Regions from separate parts of the Paenibacillus sp. Y301 genome, predicted to be linked through region 2. Evidence: riboswitches for the same ligand, from Rfam matches in the RefSeq annotation. Region 2 holds a riboswitch; the other holds the start of a gene.
The links. Region 2 has a riboswitch for cyclic di-AMP ahead of AC1D69_RS09640 (alpha/beta fold hydrolase). Riboswitches for the same ligand answer to the same signal wherever they lie in the genome.

Region 1 (4,435 bases), on a different contig from region 2:
CGTCCGTTTCACAGGAGAACTTGATCATCATACTGCAGATCATGTTCGTATGAAGCTAGATGAAGCGATTCATAGTAAGCAGACCGATCATATTGTTCTAAGTCTGAAAGATCTGCAGTTTATGGATAGTTCAGGTATAGGCGTTATTCTTGGAAGGTATAAGTTGATTAAGAGCAAGGGTGGCAAGATGGCTGTATGTGATGTCACTCCACCCGTGTATCGTTTGCTGGAGATGTCGGGAATGTTCAAGATTATGCCTATCTATGAAAGCGAGAGCCATGCGCTCTCAAGTCTGGAGGTTGTGTCATGAGTGAAGAACAGACTCTAGCTCATAATTTCATGACGTTGCAGTTTGCTGCCAAGTCGGAGAATGAATCATTTGCTCGAGTTACCGTCGCCGCATTTATATCACAACTTGATCCTACAATGGACGAGCTTAGTGATTTGAAGACAGTCGTATCGGAAGCAGTAACCAACTGTATCATTCATGGATATGATTCTGATACTACAGGAATCGTGACCATTACAGCTGAGATCAAAGGGGACACAGTGACAATAACGGTGGAAGATCGTGGACAAGGCATAGAAGATCTAGATCTTGCTAAGCAACCACTATATACTTCTAAGCCTGAGTTAGAAAGATCAGGAATGGGATTTACCATTATGGAGAATTTCATGGATGAATTTGAAGTCTCTAGTGAATCCGGATTTGGCACGTCGATTAGGATGAAGAAGAGGATTGAATCCAAGAAAGCTTTATATAATTAGGGGTTGGACGTATGGATGCTGATGTTAAGAAAGCTTCGCAAACCTACTTGGAAGATTCGGAAGTCAAACGCCTTATTGCACTTAGTCAATCGGGGGATAATGTTGCCCGGGATACACTGGTGAACTGTAACATTCGTCTCGTCTGGTCGGTAGTACAGCGGTTTATGAACCGCGGATATGAGCCGGAGGACTTATTTCAAATTGGGTGTATCGGACTTTTGAAATCCGTTGATAAATTTGATCTGAGTTATGACGTTAAATTCTCTACCTATGCCGTTCCTATGATTATTGGAGAAATCCAACGTTTCTTACGTGATGACGGAACTATTAAAGTGAGCCGTTCTCTGAAAGAAATGGCGAATAAGGTTCGTAAAAAGAAGGACGAGCTCTCAAAGGTATTAAATCGACTGCCGACGATTAAAGAAGTAGCAGACGATCTTGGAGTTACACCAGAAGAAGTTGTATTTGCACAGGAAGCTAACAAGCCTCCAACTTCAATTCATGAGACTGTCTACGAGAATGATGGAGATCCCATTACCTTAATGGATCAGATTGCAGATGAATCTCAAGATAAATGGTTTGATAAACTGGCACTTAATGAGGCAATAGAGGGACTATCTGAACGAGAGAAGCTCATCGTCTACCTACGTTATTATCGAGATCAGACACAGTCTGAGGTCGCTGGTAGACTGGGAATCTCCCAAGTGCAGGTATCTCGATTGGAGAAGAAGATCCTTCAGCTCATCCGTGACCAGATTGCTCAATAGCCAACCATGTAATGATCAAGAAACCTGAGATAGTTGTCTCAGGTTTTTTTGATTTTATTGAAAAAAATAAGAAAAGAAATATTTCGAAATAATTCACAAAAATTTCATTAATTTTCATATGATTTCATATATACAGTTTGGTTCGAGCGGATTATAATTAGCTCTCGTAATAGGATTTGTTCGAGCGCTGAATTTTCTGAAAAGGAAAAGCGGGGGAACCAAAACATTGGAAATATACCAATGGGGTGAATCGTAATCAGACTAAAATAAGTTTGATATGTAGGGCTATTCCACAGTCCGAATCCGACAGCTAACCTCGTAAGCTTTGGTGGGTTTGATCATACTTTTAACTTTACGGAATTCTTCTGTAAGGGTATTATGTGTGTACAAAAACCGCAAAGCTAACCTTCCCTAAAGTAGCGTACAACATAGATGTTACAAGTTGCTTATGAAGGGGTCTTTAAGATGGTTAGCAAGGTTAAACGTGTCCTGATCGGACGTCCCATGAAATCAAATGAACTTGATCATGAGAAATTAAGTAAATTTAAAGCACTAGCTGTTCTGTCATCAGATGCTTTGTCATCCGTTGCTTATGGTACGGAACAGATTCTAATCGTACTAATGGTGGCTGGTTTCTCCGCTGCATGGTACTCCATTCCAATTTCATTAGCTGTACTAGGACTTTTAGCTATTCTTATTTTTTCTTACAGACAGACCATATTTGCTTACCCTATGGGTGGAGGAGCATATATTGTCGCAAAAGAAAACTTGGGTGTTCCTATGGGACTCATGGCAGGTGGATCATTACTTGTCGACTATATTCTTACCGTAGCAGTAAGTGCATCGGCTGGAACGGATGCCCTTACATCAGCGTTTCCATATCTTCATGATTATAGCGTCGTTATTGCTATTTCGGTCATATTAATTCTAACGCTTATAAATTTACGAGGTGTTACAGAGGCAGCTTCATTTATAGCTTTTCCCGTATACTTGTTTGTCATTTCGATATTTGTTCTAATAATTTCTGGTGTGATTAAGTATGCAACAGGCAATGTTCATGCTGCGATTCCGGAACTAGGTTCGGCGGTATCTAATATAAGTTTATTTATACTTTTAAAAGCCTTCAGTTCAGGGTGTTCGGCACTAACCGGGGTCGAAGCGGTATCCAATGCCATTCCGAATTTCAAACAACCCGCTGAGAAGAATGCAGCTAAGACGTTGGTAATGATGGGCGTTATTCTGGCAGCGATGTTTACCGGAATAAGTCTGTTGGCGTACTGGTATGGTATAACCCCTGATCTTAAAGCGACAGTTGTATCGCAGATTTCACAATCCGTATTTGGTCGTGGTGTTCTGTATTACGGAATACAAGGGATTACAGCAGTTATTCTCTTCCTTGCTGCGAATACGGCATATTCTGCGTTTCCACTACTCTCATTTATGTTAGCTAAGGATAAGTTCATGCCTCATATGTTTATGGTTCGTGGGGATCGTCTGGGGTTCTCAAATGGGATTATTATTCTTGGCGTTATGGCTTCTGTACTTGTAGCGGCTTTCCATGGTGATACAGGAAGTTTGATTCCGTTATATGCGGTTGGCGTATTTATTCCGTTTACACTTTCTCAACTGGGGATGATGATTCATTGGCTTAAAAAGAAGCCCTCTGGATGGATACATCGCTTTATTGTAAATACGGTGGGTATGATTACAACGTTATCGATCACGCTTATTTTTATTTTCACCAAATTCTCGCATATATGGATGGTGTTCATATTCCTACCGTTAGTTATGCTTCTCTTCAAACGAATCCATCGGCATTATATGAATATAGCAGATCAACTACGTATTCGGCTTGATGTGGATAAACCGGTTATCAAAGGTAGCACATTTTTGGTTCCCGTCTCTGGCGTTACGCGTGTCGTACTTAATTCTATCAGTTATGCGCGTTCTTTATCGGACAATGTCGTTGCAGTATATATTGGCTTCGATGAAGAAGAGATTCACAAGATGGAACAGAAATGGGCCGAATGGAATCCAGGTGTACGGTTAATTGTTCTGCGTTCACGGTATAGAAGTGTGATTAAACCCCTTCTTCGGTTTATAGAAACAGTTGAATGGAAAACAGCGGCAACCGATCATATTACAATTGTGATTCCGCAGTTTATTACCAAGCATTGGTGGCAAAATATATTACACAATCAATCAAGTTTGCTGATTCGTACTTTTTTGGTTAATCAGAAGGATATTGTGATTACAACGGTCCCGTATCATTTAAATAAATAGATTCATTTACAGGAGGTTGTCCCATTGGCTATTGACCTAGCTAGGGGCACCTCCTTTTTGCATATCTACTAATATATTGGCTGCACAAAAATGAGGACAAGAAGTTGCTCATAGACAGCCTATAACGAGTTGTAATGTATAATGAACGATTATTGGTTGTTAAACGTCATATAGTCGAGAAGATTATGAGGGATGTGTATTTCGGAAATGAACGACCGCGAACTATTCGAGACATACAAGGAACAGGTATACAGTCTCTGTTATTACATGATGCATAACCGTTCAGATGCTGAGGACATGTGTCAGGAGGTATTTGTCAAAGCGATACTAACGGACAGATCGCAAGTAAGAGAGATCAAACCGTGGCTGTTGAGGATCGCCTCTAATGAGTGTAGTAGTGTACTCAGAAGACGCAAGAATGGCTGGGCTAAAGAATTGAGTGCGTATTTACGCTCACGTCCCTTCTTATCCAATCCAGTAGAAGAGAGTTATGATCAACGAGAAACCAAAGTGGAGTTCTATAAGTTATACAGCATGCTCCCTAATAAGGTACGGATGGTATTTACGCTACGTTATGTGAACGAATTGACGGTACCGGAGATTTCTGCCGTAATTAA
Region 2 (4,435 bases):
TATGGATTCATCTTCTATGTCTTGGGATACTTCCTGTATGCAGTATTATTTGCAGCGATTGGCTCGATCGTGAGCCGTACAGAAGACTTAGGTCAGGCAGTCATGCCAATTACGATGTTATCGCTTGCGGCCTTTTACATTGGAACTTTCAGTATAAATGCCCCTGATTCGACCTTGATGAAAGTGGCTTCATTCATACCATTTATATCGCCAACGACCATGATTGTAAGGATTGGTCTAGGAGAAATAGCGGTATGGCAAATATGGGTATCTATACTCATTCTTATGGTTTCCATTTTGGCCTTCGGTTGGTTATCTGCCAAAATCTATCGTACAGGTGTACTGATGTATGGTAAACGTCCGACGATGAAAGAGCTTCGTAAAGCGATGAAGGCTTATAAGATTTAGTCTGAGACAAATATTTAAAACCTTGATGACCAGATGCCTTGGTCTATCAAGGCTTTTTTGTTGGATGGTTATTTAGTGTGGTTACGAGATTAAAAGTACATCTCAGAGCACCATTTGATTTTTGTTTGTCTATTCTTTTCATATATTTTAAGTATTTGATTTAGAACAAAAATCCTTTGAACGATATCCTCAGTAAAAAGGTTTAACTGCCGTTTAAAGTGATCTATTTCACTTTGATAAGGAGTAGGAACCTTTTCATTGTCCTCATATATTTTGAGAAGTTGAAAGTGTAGGTTATATATATCCTCATAAGTCATTGTTAGATTCCCCCTAATGATTAGCGAATAATACTAGTATAACCAATGAGTGATTTGGTCAGACGTGTCCTATTAATGCTCGTTATTTACCATCTTTATAGGTATATCAAGGCTTTTTTTACTCCATTTCTTTATTTGGATTATTTCTGGAACATTTTTAAAATTATTTGTAAGATTATCACATTACATGCGTCTTATTGGTAGGAGGTGGGAGAGTGACAGAGCTTGAGGAGATATATAATAAATATTTTAAGGATGTGTACTTATTTGTATATAGTTTATCTAGAGATAAACATATCGCTGAAGATGTAACATCAGATACATTTTTGAAGGCAATAAAATCAATTGATAGTTTCAAGGGAAATTGTGATATTCGGGTGTGGTTATGTCAAATAGCAAAAAACACATATATATCATATTTACGAAAAAATAAAAAAACGGTCAATTTTGATACAGTACCTGAAGAGAAAAGTGATATTGATGTGGAGAAAATATTATATTCATCTGAGGAGGCAACTAAACTTCATGAGATTCTCCACGGCCTTTCTGAACCGTATAAGGAAGTTTTTACACTGCGTATCTTTGGAGAGTTAAGCTTTAAGCAGATTGCTAACTTATTTGGCAAAACAGATAATTGGGCTTGTGTTACTTTCCATAGGGCAAAAAATAAAATTAGAGAGGAAATGAGGGATTATTGATGAAAATAACATGTAATATTATTAGAGATATTTTACCTTTATATATAGAGAATATAGCTAGTGATGACTCATGCGCTATGCTTGAAGAACATATTGATCAGTGTGAGGAGTGTAGGAATTGTCTTGATGAGATGAAGGCCTTTTATAAACTACCTGCAGATATTGATACTTCTCCGTTATTAAAGATAAAATCTACATTACGCAAGAAAAAAATTCAGACAGCCATATTTTCAATAATGCTTACGGTTGTAATTGGTGTTATAGCAATTGCTTTCTTGACTGCACCAGAGTACATTCCGTTTAGTAAGGAAAGTGTATCAATAAATGAAATGGATAATGGATCTGTACTTGCTATATTTGAGGATACAGTGTCTGGATATGATATTAATAGATATCCTACAGAGGACAATACAGGGTATGTTTATCATATAACGACATGGGATAGCATATGGAACAGGAATATTAATAAATCTCGTATAAATAATACTATTTTAAATCCGAATGATGAAAATGTAGCTGCTGTATATTATAACCTAACAGATGGAAATGAAGATATTTTGGTATATGGTAAAGATATCAATCCAAGTGGAGGAATAGTTACCTTACCAAGATTATTCTTATCATATTATTCGCTTATTGCCATGAGTTTAACTGTCATTTGTGGATTAATTATGGCTCTGTTCCGTAGCCATAAAAGGGTGATTAATTTGACCATGAAAATGTTGTTTTTGCCGGTATCCTATCTTTTAGGGCAGTTAATTATTAGAGGATTTTCTACGTCGTCATATACTGCGACACGAGATTTGTATGCCATATTATTAATTGGGTTTCCTTTGTATATTGCTTTTCTTGCGGTTATATCTTTAATAAGAGAGTACAAAATGAAAAAGATATGAGTATAGCTCACTCACTTTACAGCCTTCATCTGAAACGATATAATTCGATGTAATTGGATACTTGTTCAACTGGAGGAGCCTGTCAACCGCGGGCTCCTTTTGCATTTTTTTAAGATATATAGTTAAATGATGATGATTGCCTTGGAACAAGAAAAGGAACAACGAAGTCATTAATGAATACATTATTATTCTGCAAAAATTATATCGCTGAGTTCCCATTAGGGAGCGGGGGAACCAACTGTGAAGATGTAATGTGTGATCGTCTCTTCACTTGGGGTGAATCTCGAAATATTCGAGTAGGGTTACTCTTTGAGCCCGAATCCGTCAGCTAACCTCGTAAGCGTACGGAGAGAAGGAACGTTGAAATTATGCCCCAGATTCTATTGAATGGCACTTCTTTATATTATGAGATACATGGAAATGGTGTACCCATAGTCTTTGTTCATGATCATCTGTCCTCACACCATATGTTTGATCCGCAAGTGGAATACTTTAGTACAAGAGCAAGGGTGATCGTACTAGATTTGAGGGGAAATGGTCAGTCGGGAAAAGTGGATGTTGAAGTTAATCGGATTATTGACACACAATGTGAAGATTTGAGAGAGTTACTAGATATACTAGGCGTTTCGAAGGTGACACTCGTCGGTTGTTCTAGTGGGGGGGTCCTAGCTGGGAGGTTTGCTGATCTCTATCCGGAACGGGTGAGAGCTCTAGTGCTAGTGGATAGCTACTTATCTGGCAAGACGAATAAGCTATGGGAGGTATTTGAGACCTTCAGTTGGCTATCGTATTATTTACCAGCGGAGTTGTTGCTGCGTACACTTAAACTGACCTACCATCATTGGACACCTGCTTATAGGATTATGCGAGAAGACCTACTGAACAAGCGACCAACAGAATTAATCAAACAGCGCATGGCTTTACGACAGATCGATTTGTGTCGTCAATCAGCCCGATATCAGGTGCCTATATTATGCGTGGCTGGCAGTCAGAATGAATGGGGTCTAAAGCATATGAAGAACATAGAAGCTGCGTTTCCCTATGCACAACTCCAGATTGTAGATGATGCCATTTACCCAAGTAATCTATGTCAGCCTCAATTATTTAATCGACTACTCTTGAATTTTTTAATAGATCAACATGTTGTATAGAAGTGTAGATGTTAAAATAAAAGTAATGATTGAAATTATAGAGATGGTGGAGTGATTTTTTTGGAAATAAAAATAGATGACCTAAATGGGCCTTAGTGTTGGATTTCAATATTGTGAACCATTTGCAAATTACGTGGAAGACCCATACAGTGTATTTATGACAAAAGAATTATGAAATTATTATTAACATTGGAGGCATTACAATGAGTCAACGCTATCGAATTACAAGATCACTTCAGGAGAATGGCATTTCAGAACAGACCATATCCTTACACGAGTGTAAACAGTATTTTGCGTCTAAACCGGATTTTGAATATACCCCTGTGTTTACCGTGACAGGAGCTACAAGCATGTCCATTGAAGGGGATTTCTTCATGTGGAGCTACAATGATACTAAGATCCCATTCAGACACTATCAGGGAGATATATATGTTTCCGGCACGAATGAAGCAGTGATTCCCATCATGACGGAAGTTGCAAGCGAATTAAGAGCAGATGTGTTGGGGGAGTAATCTATTTCATTGAAAGACTTTAAATATAGAAGAGGAGCTTACTTCAGCGGAGTAGCTCCTCTTTGTCTTTGTTTATTGATAGGAATAACCACACAACGGTACTCAACGTGTTACAAAATAATTGCAAAATACATAACGAATGGGCTCATCATCAATGGTGTTTACCGATAAAAGATATGTTTGATTTACTTGCGAAGAAGAGAACATTACTATTTAAGCGGCCTTTGTCCACGGTTTGAGAAGAGTGATTGAATACTTCTATCATTAGTTTATTATTGTCGTCGTCTGTGGGATGAGTAGAAAATATCACATTTGTAGGTACGATCAAGTCGTTAAAGGATTCATTTATATTTTGCATTTCATCAATGGGTGTAAGCCTTTCTGAGCTAAGGATTCTTGGATCCGTTAGCTGAACAACGTTTGTTGTTTGGTTATAACTAACTTTAATTCCAA

Region 1: it holds a riboswitch for cyclic di-AMP, as region 2 does, so the genes downstream of both, AC1D69_RS02040 (APC family permease) here and AC1D69_RS09640 (alpha/beta fold hydrolase) in region 2, are expected to answer to the same signal.

The regions. Positions count from the first base shown of each region.
Region 1 covers NZ_JCAIUL010000001.1:412,553-416,987, forward strand. Annotated here, with positions in the region: gene spoIIAA (anti-sigma F factor antagonist) at 1-310, shown strand, start outside; gene spoIIAB (anti-sigma F factor) at 307-768, shown strand; gene sigF (RNA polymerase sporulation sigma factor SigF) at 780-1,535, shown strand; cyclic di-AMP (ydaO/yuaA leader) riboswitch at 1,711-1,875, shown strand; gene AC1D69_RS02040 (APC family permease) at 2,001-3,818, shown strand; gene AC1D69_RS02045 (RNA polymerase sigma factor) at 4,026-4,435, shown strand, end outside.
Region 2 covers NZ_JCAIUL010000004.1:247,987-252,421, forward strand. Annotated here, with positions in the region: gene AC1D69_RS09625 (ABC transporter permease) at 1-408, shown strand, start outside; gene AC1D69_RS09630 (RNA polymerase sigma factor) at 941-1,423, shown strand; gene AC1D69_RS09635 (zf-HC2 domain-containing protein) at 1,423-2,319, shown strand; cyclic di-AMP (ydaO/yuaA leader) riboswitch at 2,515-2,676, shown strand; gene AC1D69_RS09640 (alpha/beta fold hydrolase) at 2,688-3,470, shown strand; partial or broken gene AC1D69_RS09645 (GNAT family N-acetyltransferase) at 3,565-3,645, shown strand; gene AC1D69_RS09650 (hypothetical protein) at 3,674-3,982, shown strand; partial or broken gene AC1D69_RS09655 (stalk domain-containing protein) at 4,134-4,435, opposite strand, start outside.